4 regions of the Pseudomonas sp. SDT291_1_S447 genome follow, and region 1 is predicted to be linked to each of the others. Evidence: predicted binding sites of a transcription regulator. Region 1 holds the regulator's gene; each other region holds the start of a gene.
The links. Region 1 encodes FliA, which starts transcription of late flagellar genes. Its sites were predicted from a motif close to CTAAAGTTTNNNNNNNNNNNGCCGNTAA; they were not measured.
Positions count from the first base shown of each region.

Region 2: a site for FliA is predicted at 1,567-1,594, ahead of ACW9IR_RS04735 (methyl-accepting chemotaxis protein). Genes of this name have one in related genera too.
Region 3: a site for FliA is predicted at 2,827-2,854, ahead of ACW9IR_RS09535 (methyl-accepting chemotaxis protein). Genes of this name have one in related genera too.
Region 4: a site for FliA is predicted at 2,667-2,694, ahead of ACW9IR_RS21785 (methyl-accepting chemotaxis protein). Genes of this name have one in related genera too.

Region 1 is NZ_JBSVXS010000136.1:6,250-10,927, forward strand. It holds gene ACW9IR_RS25630 (protein phosphatase CheZ) at 1-595, opposite strand, end outside; gene ACW9IR_RS25635 (chemotaxis response regulator CheY) at 614-985, opposite strand; gene fliA (RNA polymerase sigma factor FliA) at 1,152-1,892, opposite strand; gene fleN (flagellar synthesis regulator FleN) at 1,889-2,719, opposite strand; gene flhF (flagellar biosynthesis protein FlhF) at 2,836-4,176, opposite strand; gene flhA (flagellar biosynthesis protein FlhA) at 4,188-4,678, opposite strand, start outside.
Region 2 is NZ_JBSVXS010000007.1:110,308-114,985, forward strand. It holds gene ACW9IR_RS04725 (NorM family multidrug efflux MATE transporter) at 1-442, opposite strand, end outside; gene ACW9IR_RS04730 (LysR substrate-binding domain-containing protein) at 596-1,516, shown strand; gene ACW9IR_RS04735 (methyl-accepting chemotaxis protein) at 1,701-3,677, shown strand; gene ACW9IR_RS04740 (aldose 1-epimerase family protein) at 3,897-4,678, shown strand, end outside.
Region 3 is NZ_JBSVXS010000020.1:13,123-17,800, forward strand. It holds gene ACW9IR_RS09520 (class I SAM-dependent methyltransferase) at 1-847, shown strand, start outside; yybP-ykoY riboswitch at 887-1,011, shown strand; gene ACW9IR_RS09525 (TMEM165/GDT1 family protein) at 1,099-1,683, shown strand; gene ACW9IR_RS09530 (M48 family metallopeptidase) at 1,808-2,626, opposite strand; gene ACW9IR_RS09535 (methyl-accepting chemotaxis protein) at 2,890-4,678, shown strand, end outside.
Region 4 is NZ_JBSVXS010000086.1:3,650-8,327, reverse strand. It holds gene ACW9IR_RS21795 (amino acid adenylation domain-containing protein) at 1-30, shown strand, start outside; gene ACW9IR_RS21790 (SRPBCC family protein) at 53-520, shown strand; gene ACW9IR_RS21785 (methyl-accepting chemotaxis protein) at 671-2,551, opposite strand; gene ACW9IR_RS21780 (sigma-70 family RNA polymerase sigma factor) at 2,855-3,355, shown strand; gene ACW9IR_RS21775 (FecR domain-containing protein) at 3,355-4,356, shown strand; gene ACW9IR_RS21770 (TonB-dependent siderophore receptor) at 4,443-4,678, shown strand, end outside.

The sequences.
Region 1 (4,678 bases):
TGAGCAAATTGCTTTCGACTTCGGTGACCAGTTGGGTCACACGCTTGATCACCTGACCGGTCAGGTCCTGGTAATCCTGGGCCAGCAGGATGTCGTTGAGATTGCTCGACACCGCACGGTTGTCCGTGCTGCTGCGTGACAGAAAACCGTCGACCCGGCGCGCCAGTTCACGGAACTCTTCAGCCCCGACCTCGCGACGCATGAAGCGACCCCAATCGGCACTCAAGGTCTGCGCTTCATCAGCCAGACTGTTGACCACCGGCGTGGCGCTTTCCACCAGATCCATGGTGCGGTTGGCCGCGGCTTCCGTCAGCTTGACCACATAGCCCAGGCGTTCGGTGGCGTCGGTGATCTGCGACACTTCCTCGGCCTGCGGCATGTTCGGGTCGATCTGGAAGTTGACGATCGCACTGTGCAGTTCACGTGTGAGCTTGCCCACTTCCTGATACAGGCCACGGTCACGGGTCTGATTGAGCTCATGGATCAGTTGCACAGCGTCGCCGAACCTGCCTTTTTCAAGGCTCTCGACCAGTTCGACCGCGTGTTTTTTCAGGGTCGACTCGAAATCGCCCTGTGAAGATTCGTTATGCTCCATAGCTCCCCCGCGCGTTCATCAGCCGATGCGTTCGAAAATCTTCTCGATTTTGTCTTTCAACGCCTGAGCCGTGAAAGGTTTGACTACGTAGCCGTTTACACCGGCCTGAGCGGCCTCGATGATCTGCTCGCGCTTGGCTTCTGCAGTCACCATCAGCACTGGCAGGTGCTTGAGTTTTTCATCGGCACGCACGTGGCGCAGCAGGTCGATACCGGTCATGCCCGGCATGTTCCAGTCCGTTACCAGAAAGTCGATGCTGCCGCTGTTGAGCACTGGAATGGCAGTCACGCCATCGTCAGCCTCGACGGTGTTGGTGAACCCAAGATCACGCAGCAGGTTCTTGATGATCCGCCGCATCGTTGAGAAGTCATCAACGATGAGGATTTTCATGTCTTTGTTCAATTCGACCTCCAAGCAGTCTTAAACGCGCCCAGCACCTGGACGCGCCACTTCAATCAATCGGCGCAGCACTCAAAGACTGTCTGGAGCACAACAGAGCAAGACCGGTGCCGTTCATCACCGCACCAGCCTCGTTCGCAGTGTCCCCACACTGCCTTCAGCGCGCTCGCCACTCCCCCAAACGCCCCCGCAAACGGGCCGCGCACTGGCTGTGTAACTGGCTGACCCGCGATTCACTGACGCCAAGGACTTCACCGATCTCCTTGAGGTTCAGCTCTTCGTCGTAGTACAGCGCCAACACCAGTCGCTCACGCTCCGGCAAATTGGCAATCGCGTCCGCCAGCGCCGCCTGGAAGCGTTCATCTTCCAGATCGCGTGACGGCTCCATATGAGCACTCGCGCCATCCTCGTGCAGCCCTTCGTGTTCGCCGTCCTGCAACAGGTCGTCGAAACTGAACAGGCGACTGCCCAAGGTGTCATTCAAAATCCCGTAGTAATCGTCGAGACTCAATTGGAGTTCGGCCGCAACCTCGTGATCTTTAGCATCACGGCCGGTTTTAGCTTCAATTGAGCGAATTGCGTCGCTGACCATCCGGGTATTGCGGTGAACCGAGCGTGGCGCCCAGTCCCCTTTGCGCACTTCGTCGAGCATCGCGCCGCGGATTCGTATGCCCGCGTACGTTTCGAAACTGGCGCCTTTGCTGGCGTCATATTTGGTCGAGACTTCGAGCAGGCCGATCATCCCGGCCTGGATCAGGTCTTCGACCTGCACACTCGCCGGCAAGCGTGCCAGCAAGTGGTAGGCAATGCGCTTGACCAGTGGCGCGTAACGCTCGATCAACTCGTACTGCGCGTCACGTGCCGACTTCTTGTAGTAGTTCATACCGCTTGCTGTCATAGCACGGGCCCTGCCGTTTGCTGCACGAGGCGCTCGACGAAAAACTCAAGGTGGCCACGCGGGTTGGCGGGCAGCGGCCAGGTGTCGACCTTCTGCGCGATCGCCTTGAACGCCAGTGCGCACTTGGAACGCGGAAAGGCTTCGTACACCGCACGCTGCTTCTGCACCGCTTTACGCACGCTTTCGTCGTAAGGCACGGCGCCGACGTATTGTAGAGCGACGTCAAGGAAGCGATCCGTGACCTTGGTCAACTTGGCGAACAGGTTGCGCCCTTCCTGCGGGCTCTGCGCCATGTTGGCCAGCACGCGGAAGCGGTTCATGCCGTAATCGCGGTTGAGCAACTTGATCAGCGCGTAAGCGTCGGTGATCGAGGTTGGCTCGTCGCAGACCACCAGCAACACTTCCTGCGCGGCGCGAACAAAACTGACTACCGAGTCACCAATACCCGCAGCGGTGTCGATCACCAGTACGTCGAGATTGTCGCCGATGTCGCTGAACGCCTGAATCAGACCGGCGTGTTGCGCCGGGCTCAGGTGCACCATGCTTTGCGTGCCGGACGCGGCCGGGACGATGCGGATGCCACCGGGGCCTTGCAACAGCACGTCGCGCAACTCGCAACGGCCTTCGATGACGTCGGCCAGCGTGCGTTTAGGGGTCAGCCCCAACAATACGTCAACGTTCGCCAGACCGAGGTCGGCGTCCAGCAGCATGACCCGACGGCCAAGCTCTGCCAGCGCCAGCGACAAGTTCACTGACACGTTAGTCTTGCCGACGCCACCTTTGCCGCCGGTCACCGCGATCACCTGTACGGGATGCATGCTGCCCATGTTATTTCTTTACCTTGTCTTGCATAGACGGAGGCCACATTACTGGCTGCGCGTTCACAACCGGAACAATGCATGGCAGACCATCGATGTAGGTACAAAAACTGTTCATGAATACCTCAGCCTACCTGCTTGGTCGGGCTGTGATAGATATCAGCGAACATGTCAGCCATGGCTTCTTCGCTGGGTTCTTCCTGCATTTGCACGCTGACGGCGCGGCTGACCAGTTGATGACGGCGCGGCAGATGCAAATCATCCGGAATCCGTGGGCCATCGGTCAGGTACGCGACCGGCAATTCATGACTGATCGCCAGGCTCAACACTTCGCCAAGGCTGGCCGTTTCATCCAGTTTAGTCAGGATGCACCCGGCTAGCCCGCAACGCTTGTAACTGTGATAAGCGGCGGTTAGAACCTGTTTCTGGCTGGTGGTTGCCAAGACCAGATAATTTTTTGATCGAATGCCACGTCCGGCCAGACTTTCCAGCTGCATGCGCAGCGCCGGATCACTGGCTTGCAGGCCGGCAGTATCAATCAATACCACGCGTTTGCGCAGCAGTGGATCCAGCGCCTGCACCAGCGATTGGCCCGGATCGACGTGAGTCACCGGCACATTGAGAATGCGGCCCAGCGTCTTCAGTTGTTCCTGAGCGCCGATGCGGAAACTGTCCATGCTCACCAGCGCGACATTCTGCGCGCCGTATTTCAGCACATAACGCGCGGCAAGCTTGGCGAGTGTAGTGGTCTTGCCCATGCCGGCAGGGCCGACCATGGCGATGACACCGCCCTCTTCCAGCGGCTCGACTTCCGGCACGGCAATCATCCGCGCCAGGTGCGCGAGCAACATGCGCCAGGCCTGACGGGGTTCTTCGATATCAGTGATCATCGCCAGCAGATCGCGCGACAACGGGCCGGACAGACCGATACGTTGCAGACGGCGATACAGGTTGGCTTGCGCCGGGCGGCTGCCTTGCAGCTGATTCCAGGCCAGAGTGCCGAGCTGAACTTCCATCAGCTCGCGCAGGCTGTTCAATTCAAAACGCATCGAATCCAGTGCGCGCGGATCAACACCGCCGGAGGACTGTGCAGGCGCCGGGGCCGGACGCGCCGGGGCGGCGTAAGTCGGCTCGCTCAGCGGTTCAGCGGCAGTCAGCGGCAGGCCAGCGGTCAACGGCAGGCCGGCGAAGATCTGGCGGTTGCTATTGCCATCGGCTTCGCCACGCAGGCTCAACTCGGCCTGGGCAGTGACGATGCGCGATTGGGTCTTGCGCAGCTCGTCTTCGAGTTCCATGTTCGGAACCCGTGGCGCCAGCGCCGACAATTTGTAATCCAGTGCCGCCGTCAGCTCGACACCGCCGGCAATGCGGCGGTTGCCAATGATGGCGGCATCAGCGCCCAGCTCATCACGAACCAGCTTCATGGCCTGACGCATATCGGCGGCAAAGAAACGCTTAACTTGCATAAACCACTACCTCAGCCGTTGGGCCCTACTGTCGCAACGATGGTCACTTGCTTGTTGTCCGGTATTTCCTGGTAGGCCAGCACATGCAATCCAGGGACTGCGAGGCGGCCAAAGCGCGAGAGCATCGCGCGGATCGGGCCAGCGACCAAAAGGATCACCGGCTGACCTTGCATTTCCTGACGCTGCGCCGCTTCGATGAGCGAACGCTGCAGCTTCTCGGCCATGCTTGGCTCCAGCAGAACGCCCTCTTCCGAGCCTTGTCCTGCCTTCTGCAGACTATTGAGCAATATTTGTTCCAACCTTGGTTCCAAGGTGATCACAGGCAGCTCCGACTCAGTGCCTACAATGCTTTGGACGATGGCGCGCGATACGCCGACGCGCACAGCGGCGACCAACGCGGCGGTATCTTGACTCTTCGCGGCGTTGTTGGCGATGGCTTCGGCAATGCTGCGGATATCGCGCACCGGCACATGCTCGGCGAGCAACGCTTGCAGCACTTTGA
Region 2 (4,678 bases), on a different contig from region 1:
CCATGAAGCTCAGGTAGCCGGGCAGGGCGAAGGGCAGGGCGATCAGGAATTGCCCGGCAGCGTTGACGTTGGTTTCGGTCTGGCCGAACAGCAGCAACACCGGTTTCAGATTCCACAGCAATAATCCGGCACCCAGCGCCATTAGCCACGCCAGCCACAACCCTGCTTGGGTCAGGCGTGCAGCGCCCAGAATGTCGCCTGCGCCCTGACGGATCGCCACCAGCGTGCCGACGGCTGCGATCACGCCGATGCAGAAGATCGACACGAACGAATAGCTCGCCGCGCCCAGACCGCCGCCGGCCAGTGCTTCGGGGCTGATGCGCGCCATCATCAGGGTGTCGGTCAGCACCATCAACATGTGCGCCAACTGTGAAGCAATCAACGGCCCGGACAGCCGCAGAATGGCCCAGAGTTCGGTACGCACAGGATGCTGCATGGTCATCACCACTCGATTTTCAGAGGGAACAGGAGATCGAGGATTCTCGGCGCTTGGCAGGCTTTGCACAAAGGGATAAAAAGGATGGGTGGCATGATTAAAACTCATCTTGAGCAAATTCTTTCACGTCGGCTGCATCCCGCTGTAGGAGCTTTCTGCATGTCTCGTCGTCTTCCTCCCTTGTATGCCCTGCGCGCATTTGAAGCAGCGGCGCGACACAGTTCGTTCACCCGGGCTGCCGAGGAACTGTCGATTACCCAGAGTGCAGTGAGTCGGCATATTCGCACCCTGGAAGATCACTTCGCCTGTCGGCTGTTTCATCGCAGCGGGCGCAATCTGCAGTTGACTGAAGCGGCGCGTTTACTGTTGCCGGGAATCCGCGAAGGGTTTGGGGCGCTTGAGCGGGCCTGTAATACCTTGCGCGCCGAGGACGACATCTTGCGCATGAAGGCCCCGTCGACCCTGACCATGCGCTGGCTGTTGGCGCGGCTCAGTCGCTTCCGCCATTTGCAACCGGGCAACGAAGTGCAACTGACCAGCGCCTGGATGGATGTGGATTCGGTGGACTTCAACGATGAGCCGTTCGACTGCGCAGTGCTGTTGAGTGACGGGCATTTTCCGCCGGACTGGGAGGCCAGCCTGCTGTTTCCTGAAGAGCTTATTCCAGTGGGGGCGCCGAACCTGCTGAATGATCAACCGTGGGATCTGGCTCGGCTGGCCTGCACCGAATTACTTCACCCGACGCCGGATCGTCGCGATTGGCGCAGTTGGCTGGAACATATGGGGTTGTCTGAGCAGGTGTCACTCAAAGGCGGGCAGGTGTTCGATACGCTGGAGTTGGGCATGATCGCGGCGGCTCGCGGTTACGGGGTGTCGATGGGCGATCTGCTGATGGTCGCCGAAGATGTGGCGCAAGGACGACTGAGCCTGCCATGGCCGACGGCCGTCGCCAGCGGACTGAATTATTACCTGGTGTGGCCAAAAACCCGTCCGGGCGGTGAACGTTTGCGCCGTCTCAGTGACTTCCTGCAAGGCGAAGTCCGCGCCATGGAGCTGCCGGCGGTTGAGCGCTTGAGCTGAAACGTTCGAGCCGCCACAATGGCGGCCTTGCGCCATACCCACGTTGCGCGCTCAAGTATTCGGTTTTGCCGCCGACTATGAGCAAGTGGAACCGTCGTGCCGGTATCCACGATTCACCCCCACTATTAGAAAATTATCCGAGTCGAGATCAAGGAGGATCCCGTGGCTCGGCCAGGAGCTGTCCATGTCTCAACCTCGCGCTCGGATCGCCTCGCAGCTGGGCCTCGCGCTCGCTGTGATACTGGCGATAGTTATCAGTGGCAGTACGGTGTTCGCCCTGCGTTCGCTGGATTCGGCCAACCTCGCCACCCGTGAAGAGCATCTGGCCAGTGAGGCGCGGCTGCTGGCCGACCAACTGAGCACCTTTCACGGCACGCTGCGTGAAAGTACCCAGCGCCTGAGCGGGCTATTCGAGAAGCGCTTCAGCGCGGGTCTGAGCATTCACCCGAGTGAACCGGTGACAGTCGCCGGCACCCAGACCCCGGGCTTGCACCTGGGCAGCGAAGTCTTGAACAACAACTTCAAGGAAGTCGACGAGTTCAAGCAGATGACCGCCGGCGTCGCCACGCTGTTCGTGCGCAGCGGCGAAGACTTCGTACGGGTCAGCACCTCGCTGACCAAGCAGGATGGCACTCGCGCCATTGGCACCTTGCTCGACCACGCGCACCCGGCCTACGCGAAGCTGATGGCAGGACAAAGCTACGTCGGTCGTGCCTTGTTGTTCGAGCGCTCCTACATGACCCAATACACCCCGGTGCGCGATGGCAGCGGCAAGGTGATTGCGGTGCTGTTCGTTGGTTTCGATTACACCGACGCGCAGAACGCTCAGTTCGATAACCTCAAGCGTTTCCGCATCGGTCAGACCGGCTCGCTGGCGCTGCTCGACGAGCAGAGCAAATGGCTGGTCGCGCCAGCCGGTGTGCAGGCGCTGGATCAGTCGATTCCAGTGATCACTGGTCTGGCCAAGACGCCGGGCAAAGGTCAGTTCTGGGCTGACAAATCCGAGGATTTCTACAGCGTTGCCGTACCGTTCGACGGCGGGCCGTGGTCGGTGGTGGCGAGCATGCCGAAAGCCGAAATCCGTGCAGTGACCTGGAGCGTCGGTACGCAACTGGCCATTGGTAGTCTGTTGGCGATGTTGTTGGCGGTCGGTTCGGTGGTCTGGCTGCTGCGTAGCAAGCTCGCACCATTGAGTGATCTGGTGCGTCAGGCCGAGGCCTTGGGCGCCGGTGATCTGAGCGTGCGCCTGAACGTATCGAGCAACGATGAAATCGGTCAGTTGTCTCGTGCGTTCAACCAGATGAGCCAGGCACTGTCGACCATGGTTGAGCATATCCGCCGCTCTTCGGAAGAGGTCAACAGCCGTGCCCAGGCCCTGTCCGGTTTGTCCGGCGGTGCCTATGAAGGCATGGAGCAGCAGTCCGGCGAAATCACTAGCATGGCGGGTGCGGTGGAAGAGTTCAGCGCGACCTCGCTGAACATTGCCGACAACATGGGCGCAACCCAGCGTCTGGCACAGGAAAATGCCCAGCAAACCCAGATTGGCCGCAGCTCGATGGAAGAAGCGTCGTCCTCGCTGGAGCAAATCGCTGGCGCCCTGAACAGCACCGCCACCGTGATCAACACCCTCGGTCAGCGTTCGCAGGAAATCGGCGGCATCGTTGGCGTGATTACTTCGATTGCTGAACAGACCAATTTGCTTGCGCTCAACGCTGCAATCGAGGCGGCCCGCGCCGGCGAACAAGGTCGCGGCTTTGCCGTGGTAGCTGATGAAGTGCGCAGCCTGGCCTCGCGTACTCGTCAGGCGACGGATGAAATTTCCAGCATGATTCACAGCATCCAGCAGGAAACCGGCAACGCGATCAGCACCATGGAGCAGGGCAATGTGCTGATGCAGGAAGGCTTGTCGCGCAACGCCAATGTCGCCTCGGCGCTGGCGCGTATTGACGAGCAGAGCCGTTCGGCGGGGCAGCAGTTTGCCGCGATTACCACGGCGACTCAGGAGCAGAGCAGCACCGCGACGTTGTTGAGCAGTAATTTGCAGAGCATTGCGTTGGCCAACAGTGAGCAGCGTGAGGTTGTGTCGAACCTGGCTGTTACGGCTAAAGAGCTGGAGAAACTGGCGGCGGATTTGCGTTCCGAGGTTGATCGCTTCCGTTGATGGATAGCTGAAATCGCTATCGCGAGCAGGCTCACTCCTACAGGTGTATCGGTTGGTCGCAATGTTTGTGATCACTGAAGATCCCTGTAGGAGTGAGCCTGCTCGCGATCGCCTCACTGCCAATCTTGGATAAAACACTCGAACTCTTGATCTTTCATACTTGCTGAAACGTTTCCGCAGCGCTATAAAAATGGCACAACTCCAATAAAGGCTGCTGCCATGACCCCGCTCAAACTCGCCGTCGCCCTCGGCGCTTTCACTGCTGCTTCCCACGCCATGGCCTGGGATTACGTCCTTCTCGATACCAACAAGCCCGCGCAAAACTGGAGCATCACCAGTGAACAGCTCGGGGTGAAAACCGACAAACCCTTCTCCGTAAGCCTGCGTACGTTGCACGGTGGGCGGCAGGAAGGCGTCAGCATTGTTGATATCGATAACGGCACGATGAAACTCTCGGTGGTGCCAACCCGAGGCATGAATGTCTTGCAAGCCTCTGTCGGCAATGTGCGCATGGGGTGGGATTCGCCGGTCAAGGACGTGGTCAACCCGTCCTTTATCGAGCTCAACGGACGCGGTGGGCTGGGTTGGCTGGAAGGCTTCAATGAGCTGGTCGCCCGCTGCGGTTACGAATGGGTCGGCCATCCCGGCATGGACAATGGCGAACTGCTGACCCTGCACGGACGCGCCGCCAACATTCCGGCCAGTACCGTCACGCTGCACATCGACGAAAAGCCACCGTACGCCATCAGTCTGCGCGGCGAGCTGAAAGAGCAAGCCTTCAAGAAAGTCGATTTCTCGGTGGTCACGGAACTGGTCACCGAGCCCGGCAGCGTGCGGTTCGCCCTCAACGATACGCTGACCAACAACGGCGATTATCCGAAGGAATACCAGGCGCTGTATCACAGCAACTTCAGTACGCCGTTCCTCGAGCAAGGCGCACGATTTGCCGCTCCGGTGAAACAGGTGTCGCCGTTCAACGACAAGGCCAAGGGTGATTTGCC
Region 3 (4,678 bases), on a different contig from region 1:
GCGCTTCGAAGGTCGCAGCCATTTCGGCGTGAATGTCCCGGAGCGCGAGTTCGACAGCGCCGTGGTGTTCTTGCCCAAGTCCAAGGATCTGACCGATTACATCCTCAACGCGGTGGCTTCGCGTCTGGCCGGCCGGGAAGTGTTTCTGGTCGGAGAAAAACGCAGCGGCATCGAAGGCGCATCCAAGCAGCTCAACCCGTTCGGCAAGCCACGCAAGCTCGACAGCGCGCGGCACTGCCAGTTGTGGCAAGTGACTGTGGCCAATGCCCCGGAAGCGAAATCATTGGAAAGCCTGGCGCAGACCTATGAATTGCCACTGGCTGAAGGCCCGCTGAAAGTCATCAGCCTGCCGGGCGTGTTCAGCCACGGTCGCCTGGATCGCGGCAGCGCCCTGCTGCTGGAGCATCTGGACAAACTGCCGAGCGGCCATCTGCTCGACTTCGGTTGCGGCGCAGGCGTGTTGGGCGCGGCGGTAAAACGTCGCTATCCGCACAATCAGGTCACGCTGCTCGATGTCGATGCGTTCGCCGCCGCCAGCAGCCGTCTGACGCTGGCGGCCAACGGTCTGGAAGCTGAAGTGCTGACTGGTGACGGTATCGATGCTGCACCGATGGGTTTGAATGCAATTCTGAGCAATCCACCGTTCCACGTCGGCGTGCACACCGATTATTTCGCCACGGAGAACTTGCTGCGAAAAGCGGCGAAACATCTGAAAAATGGTGGCGAACTACGCTTGGTCGCGAACAGCTTCCTCAAGTATCAACCGCTGATCGAAGAGCATCTTGGCGTGTGTGCGATCAAGGCTGAAGGCAATGGTTTCCGGATTTACCGCGCCAAACGCGGCTGAAAATTTGTTCTTGCTCAATCGGATTTGCCTAGGCAGAATCCGCTCCGTCCTAGGGGAGTAGTCTCCCACGAGCGCCAAGCTCGTCCGGCATACGTCAACATACTTGATCCTCAGATCATGGCGTATGCGACCCAAGCGTCCGCAACAGACGGATCGCAGGGTTTGACAAGACCTATGACACGCACACCTTACCCGGGGCGGGAAGGCTGTACGTGTCATAGCCGTGTCGACCCGCCCCTTAGGAAATCCTGATGCTGGACTCGTTACTCGTTCCCACCGCAATCGTTGCCTTGGCCGAAATCGGCGACAAGACGCAACTGCTCGCGCTGATTCTCGCCGCTCGCTTCCGCAAACCCTGGCCGATCATTGCCGGGATTGTCGCCGCGACCCTGGCCAACCACGCAGCAGCCGGTGCGGTCGGCGCCTGGTTCGGCAGTTTCTTCTCGAATGCGACGCTGCACTGGATTCTCGCCGCAAGTTTTACGGCCACGGCGCTGTGGACGCTGGTTCCGGACAAAATGGATGACGATGAAACCAGCACCGCACGCAAGTTCGGGCCGTTCCTGACCACGCTGATTGCGTTCTTCCTGGCTGAAATGGGCGACAAGACTCAGGTCGCGACCGTGATGCTCGCGGCACAATACCCGGATCTGTGGCTGGTGATTATCGGTACCACGGCGGGCATGTTGATTGCCAACGTGCCGGTGGTGCTGGCAGGTAACTTCGCCGCAGACAAACTGCCACTGACCCTGATCCGTCGCCTCGCGGCCTCGGCATTCATGATTCTGGCGATCGTTGCGGTGTACAAGGCAATGCAGAGTAGTGGCTGGGTTTAACCCTGAGAGAAGGATCGTTCCCACGCTCCGCGTGGGAATGCAGCCGGGGACGCTCTGCGTCCCTTTTGGAACGCGGAGCGTCCCTTTAGGCATTCCCACGCAGAGCGTGGGAACGATCACCGACTCAGGATTTCGGAGCCTGTTCGTACAGCGGCATAACCTTCGGAATCGCCGCCTGCAACGAAGCAATTCGGCTGGTAGAAGCCGGGTGGGTGCTCATGAACTCCGGCGGCGAACCTTCCGACGCTTTGCTCATTTTGTTCCACAAGGTGATCGCGGCGTTCGGGTTGTAGCCCGCACGAGCGGCCAGTTCCAGACCGATCAGGTCGGCTTCGTTTTCGTTGGCACGGCTGTTCGGCAGGGTCATGCCGTAATTGGCCACGGTATCGGCCAGCGCCAGACTGTCCTGACCCAGACCGAGCAACGCACCCGCGCCCTGCTTGGCCATTTCGATCCCGTAGGCCTTGGACATCGCTTCACGACCGTGCTCGCGCAGGGCGTGGGCGATTTCATGCCCCATGACTGCGGCGATTTCATCGTCGGTGAGTTTCAGGCTGTCGATCAGCCCGGTATAGAAAATGATCTTGCCGCCAGGCCCGCAGTTGGCGTTTAGCTCGTCGCTCTTGATCAGATTGACCTCCCACTGCCATTGCGCCGCGTCCGGACGGAAGTTCGGCGCCTGGGCGATCAGGCGGTTGGCAATCGCCTGAACCCGCTTGGCCTCGGGGCTGGTCTTGTCCAGCACACCTTTGCTGGAGGCTTCGCCGACGGTTTTCTGATACGACTGGGCATACATCTGGTCGACCTCTTGCGAGGACAGCATGCTGAACATGTACTGCTTGCGCTCCACCCCCACGGCGCCGCCGCTGGTGGTGTTGACCGACTGACAACCGGCCAGCAACAGCGCTGCGCTCAGTGCACTTACAACCATTGTCTTGTTCATTCAAAAGCTCCCTGAAAACCTGTCGCGTATCGTAGGCGGGTAATTGTATCGGCGCCAGATACAACGGACGTGTTGCAGCGACTTTCAGACGTTTCCCACTTGGCCTGTCGTAAAAAATTCACAGCCACCACTGAGCCCGGTGCAACTGCGCCGCGCACTGATCCATTTGCGACATCGGCTTGCAATTGCACCGGCTCGCACTCATGGCCCAATGCCGGCTGCCGATACATCAGCGCAGACGTCCTCTTGCGTGCGGAGCTCCCATGAAGTTCAAGTCGATCCAGTTTTCCGTTGCCGCCCTGGCCGGCGCCATCGTGCTCAGCGTGGTGGCCGCGCTGGTGCTGTATGCGCTGTTTTCCGGCGCGCGCACGCAAGAAATGGTGCAGCAGCGCACCCAGGCGCAGTTCGAGCAAGTCATCGAACAGCGCCTGACTTCGCTGGCGCAAACCCAGGTCAGCCAGATCCAGCGCGAACTCGAAGCACCCCTGCTGATCGCCGGCGGACTGGTGCGGGTCAACGCCCTGCTCGGCACACCGGGCGCCGATGGCCAGCCACGTCTGACCGTCAGCCGCGAACAACTGATCAGCCTGATCAAAGAAAACGTCGAAAAGAACCCGAAAATTCTCGGCACGTATATCGGCTGGGAAAAAAACGCCCTCGACCACAATGACGCGGCCTACGTCGGCACCAGCGTGATCGGCATCGACGCTGCCAACGGGCGCTTCCTGCCATGGTGGTTCCGCAACGATGACGGCACCCTCGGCCTCGACAAACTGGTCGACGTCGACGATCAGAAGACCCTGTCCACCGGCGTGCGCGCCAGCGAGTACTACCTGTGCTCGAAGGAAACCAAGAAAGCCTGCGTGATCGATCCGGCGCCGTACAAGGTCGGCGACAAGATCGTCATGCTCGCCTCCTTTATTGAACCGATCATGCTCAACGGAGCTTTCCAGGGCATCGTCGGCGCCGACCTGTCGGTGAACTTCATTCAGGAAATGCTCCTCGGCGCCAACCAGAAGTTGTACAGCGGCGCCGGGCAAATGGCCCTGATCGGCGGCAACGGCCGGATCGTCGCGTACACACAGGATCCGAGCAAATTCGGCGAAAAAGTCAGCGACATTCTCGACGCCGAACAGACGGCCACCATGGCCAATCTCAAGCGCGGTGAAGTGACTTACTCGGTCAACAAGGACAAGGGCCGCATCGAGTTGTACCTGCCGTTCGGCATCGGCCAGACCGACGCGCGCTGGACATTGATGCTGCAATTGCCTTTGAACGCCGTTATGGCGGATCTGCAAAAGCTACAGGCCGATCTGGATGCTCAGCGTAAATCCGACACCTTCGGCATGGCCATGGTCGGTCTGCTCATCGCCGGCATTGGCCTGCTGGTGATCTGGCTGGTCGGCCACGGCATCGCCCGACCGCTGAAGCAAATGGTCGCCATGCTCAATGACATTGCTCAGGGTGAAGGTGATCTGACCCGACGCTTGAGCAGTGATCGCAGCGATGAATTGGGCTCGATCGCCAAGGGCTTCAACACCTTTTTGGCCAAATTGCAGGCGATGATCACGCAGGTAGTGACGTCGGTGCAGAGCGTCAGCGATTCCTCGGAACACACCGCTGACATCGCCATTCGCACCAACATCGGCATCCAGAAACAAATGGCCGAGATCGATCAAGTCGCCACGGCGGTACAGGAAATGACCGCCACTGCTCAGGACGTCGCGCGCAACGCGACGCAGGCGGCACAAGCGGCCAGTCATGCTGATCAAGCGGCCAGCCAGGGCATGCAGATTGTCCGTGACACCTCGAACTCGATTGGTGTGCTGGCGGTGGAAATCGGTAAGGCGGTAGACGTGGTGCAGACGCTGGCCAAGGACAGCGAGAACATCAACGCCATTCTCACGGCAATTCGCGGGATTGCCGAGCAGACCAACCTGTTGGCGCTGAACGCGGCGATTGAAGCGGCGCGTGCCGGTGAACAAGGTCGTGGTTTTGCGGTGGTGGCAGACGAGGTGCGCAATCTGGCGCAGAAAACCCAGAAAGCCACCG
Region 4 (4,678 bases), on a different contig from region 1:
GACTACCTGAAACAAATCAACTTCATCTGATCCATCAAAAAGGAGCAACACCATGAGCAATTTGCAACCGGACACCCTGATCAAAAACCCGCATGGCTGCCACGTTGTGTCGTCAGTGGAAGTACCGGCGGACGCGGCGCAAGTCTGGGCGGTGGTCGGCGACTTCGGCGGTTTCGACCGTTTCATTCCGGCGCTGTCGCACATCGAAATGACTGGCGAGGGCGTGTCCTCGCTGCGCAAGAAATGCTTCAAGGACGGCAACGTGGTGGTCGAGCAACTCAACTCCCGCGATGAGCACGCGCGGAGCATGACCTGGACGACGATTTACAACACCTTGGGGGTGGCGAATCTGTGGGCGGCGATGAATGTGGAGTCGCTGGGCGCAGGCAAGTCCCGGGCGACGTGGACGATCATTGCCGAGCCTGCTTCGGGGGGTGAAGAGGCGCTGCCGGGGTTCAAGGAGTTTGTGCAGGGGTTTGCGGATGATGCGATGGGGAATGTGCTGAGGCTGTTTGTTTAAGGCTTAAGGTTTGCGGTGAATGCACCCCCGCAATCGCTGGCAAGCCAGCTCCCGCAGGTTTTGTGTTGTTCACCGAACTTGTGAACGACATGAACCCTGTGGGAGCGAGCTTGCTCGCGAAGAACGGTAACGCGGACTCCAATCTGAAGATCAGATTTTGAAACTGTCGACCAATTGCTTCAGGCGATTGGCCTGCTGCGACAACGCATCACAATCCTTCAACGTTTCATTGAGGTTGGCCACGCTCTGCTGGTTCAACAGGTTGATCTGGTTAACGTCGACGTTGAGGGTTTCCACCACGGCGGTCTGCTCTTCGGTCGCCGCTGCCACCGACTGGTTCATCCCGTCGATTTCGCCGATACGCTGGGTCACGCTGACCAGACGCAAACCGGCCTGGTTGGCCACTTCCACGCTCTGCTCGCTGGAGGCCTGACTGGCGTTCATGGTGGTTACCGCTTCGCGCGAACCGATCTGCAGCGAAGTGATCATCTTGTGGATCTCTTCCGCCGACTCCTGCGTGCGGTGGGCAAGGTTACGCACCTCATCCGCCACCACGGCAAAACCACGTCCGGCTTCACCGGCACGCGCCGCTTCAATCGCGGCGTTGAGCGCCAGCAGGTTGGTCTGTTGCGAAATGCCTTTGATCACATCAAGGATGTGGCCGATGTTGTCGGTGCTGGCGTTCAGGGTTTCGATCTGCGTGCACGACAGGCTGATCTTCTGCGACAACTCGGTCATCGCCAGAATGGTTTGCTCGACCACCTGACGCCCGTCATCGGCCTGCTCGCTGGCGCCGCTGGCGTGTTGCGAAGCATCGGCGGCGTTGCGGGCGATTTCCTGGGTGGCGGCGCCCAACTCGTTGATCGCGGCAGCCACGCTGTTGGTGCGTGCGCTTTGCTCGTCAGAGCCGACGATCGAGGCGTTGGACGACGCCATCACCCGTTGCGACAAGTCATGCACATGACGGGTTGCCGAGGACACTTCGGAAATCGACGCATGAATTCGTTCAACGAACTGGTTGAACGCGCTGCCCAATTCACCGAACTCGTCTTTGCTCTCGACCACCAGACGACGGGTCAGGTCGCCCTCGCCCTGAGCGATGTCCTGCATCGCACGGCCCATGGTGGTCAGCGGACGCATCAACACATTGATCAACAGGCTCAGCAGCAAGGCAATCGCGGCCACGGCGACAAACATGGCGATCAATGCCGAGGTGCGGAATTGGCTGAGTGCGGCGTAGGCTTTGTCGCGATCGATCGACAGACCGATGTACCACTGCGCATTCGGCAGGTCGCTGACCGGAGTGAACGACAGAATGCGTTCCTGGCCGTTAAGCACGACGTTCTGGTTGCCCTTCTCGATGCGCACGCTGGTGTTCGGATAGATGTCTTTCAGGTTTTTCATGACCTGATCTTTGTCCGGGCTGACGATCACCTGACCGTCGGCGCTGACCAGAAACGCATGGCCGAGGCCACCGAAGTCCACCGAGTTGATGATCTTCACCAGGGTTTCCAGGCTCAGGTCACCACCGACCACACCGAGCAACTCGCCGTTCTTTTTCACCGGCATGGCGATGGTCACTACCAGGCCACCGACAGCGGCCATGTACGGCGGCGTCAGCATGGTTTTGTCGGCGACAACCGCTTGCTTGTACCAAGGACGCTGACGCGGGTCATAGCCGTCCGGCATCTTCGCGTCAGGGCGCTGGGTGAACACACCGTTGGCCTGACCGACATAGGTGAACTGGAAGTTCGAAGTGAACGCTGATTGATCGACCAGACCCGGGAAGTCCGCGTCCTTACCCTGATGGGCAACGTTCTGCGCGAGGTTTTCCAGCACCAGAATCCGCCCGCTCATCCAGTTCTGCACGCTGCTGGCGGTCAGATCACCGGCCTGCTGTACAGAGGACTGGAGGTTCTGGCGAATGGTGTTTCGCTGCAGATAATCGTTGTAGAGGGTGAACAGCGCGAACGCCAGGACCACGACGCCCGAGGCGGCCAACAGGATTTTATGGCTGAACTTGAGATTCATTTCATGGGACTTCTTATGCGAAAAGTGGGGATGCGTTCCGGATGCAACATTCCATGTACAGCGCAGGCAGCGTTCTTCAGGCTGCTCTACTTTGGTGCGCGCATGTCTCACCAGTCTGTCGGCACGTGTCGGAGAAATCTTAGGGCTGAGCGGGAAATGGATGGCATTTCTGGTGGATTCCCGCCGAACGGCGTGCCAGAGCGTTCTCCCCGATGTTTTCAGGGCTGATGTTCGGGCGGCAGTTGCAAATTTCGTAACCCTTGATGACAATGCGAGTAATTATCATTTGTGACGTTCGCGTTCATGCCCTCACCTGAGTTTGCAGTACAGGCGCTTTACAGTAGTCATCACGGCTGGCTTAACGCTTGGCTGCGCGCGCGGCTGGGCAATGCGGCGGATGCAGCCGATCTGGCTCAGGACACCTTCGTCCGCCTGCTGCAACGCACCGAACGTCTCGAACTCAAAGCGCCTCGCGCCTTCCTGCGCACGATTGCGCGTGGGCTGGTGATCGATCATTGGCGCCGTGAGGAAATCGAACGTGCCTATCTGGAAACCATCGCCCATTTGCCCGAAGCCGAAACACCGAGTGCCGAAGCCCGGGCGCTGGTGATCGAACTGCTAGAGAGCATTGCGCGGATGCTTGAAGGACTGAAGCCGAAAGTGCGTCAGGCGTTTCTGTTGGCGCAGTGCGAAGGGTTGACCCACAAGCAGATCGCCGAACAGATGGGCCTGTCGTTACGTTCGGTTGAACGTTACGTCGCCGATGCGCTGTATCACTGTTATGTGCTGCGGTACGAAAGCTGATGCCTGTGGATAATCTTTCTCTGAGCCGCCGCACCGAGCCGCAGCAACAGGTGGTCAAGCAGGCCATTCACTGGCTGTTGCGACTGCGCAACAATCACGGCAATCCGCGTCTGAACCGCCAGTGTGAACAATGGCGCGCCGAACACCATGAACATGAATTGGCCTGGCAGCGGGTGCAGTCGCTGCAAGCCGAACTGAGCAACAATCTACGCGCGGTGCCAGGTGCGCAAGTGGCGTTCAACACGCTGGAAAACAGCGCGCAGAGTCTGGGCCGGCGACAGGCGTTGAAGCTATTGTCTGGCGCATTGCTGATGGGTTCCGCTGCATGGCTGGCCAAGGACAATGCCGCGTGGCAGCAATGGAGTGCCGATTACGCCACCGCGACGGGCGAGCGGCGCGGCTTCCAGTTGCCGGACGGTACCCGGATCGAGTTGAACACTGCCAGCGCGGTGGATCTGGATTACACGGCGCAACAGCGCCTGATCAAGCTGACTCGCGGTGAAGTCATCGTCACGTGTGGTGGCGCCGACGAGGGCGCGCCGACTGATCGGCCGCTGCGGGTACAAAACCGTCACGGCACTTATGAGCCGGTCCATGCCCGATTCATCCTGCGTCAGGACAATGATTGCACACGGCTCAGCGTCACCCATGGCCAGGTGGCCATCCACTCCGGCGGCAACTCGATAGAAGCACTCGCCGGGCAGAGTTATCTGATCGACCATCACCAGGTCCGCCCGGCCCCGACGCTGGACATGGACGCTGGCGCCTGGGTCGATGGCTTGATCGTCACGCGCAATATGCGTCTGGGCGACTTTCTCGCGGAAGTCGCGCGTTATCGGCAGGGCTTTCTGAACTGTGCGCCGCAAGTGGCGGAGCTGCGTCTGTCCGGCGTATTCCGTTTGGAAGACACCGACAAACTGCTGGCGATTCTGCCGCAGACGTTGCCGGTGCAATTGCGCTATCGCACGCGTTGGTGGGTGACCCTGGAACGTGCGGTCTGAAATTTTTTGGCGGGTTTTTGCAGCAAGTCCGGCTTGGTCAGTAAGCACTTCAACTCAGCCTTCGCGACTGCCTACGGAAACCTACAATGACTGTCCGCGCCACCTGTAAGAACTCTCCGAATTTCACTGCCGAATCGGGATTGCTGCGCCAAGCTATTCGCGCGGCGCTGTTTTCGACTGCACTGGGCGTTGTTTTGATGCCTTCCTTGAGCATGGCGGCAAATCCCGCGGCCAGTGCAGTCAGCCACCGCTACAACGTGGCTGCAGGCCCTCTCGGTGAGGCGCTGAATCAGTTTGCCCGTCAGGCCGGCATCACGTTGTC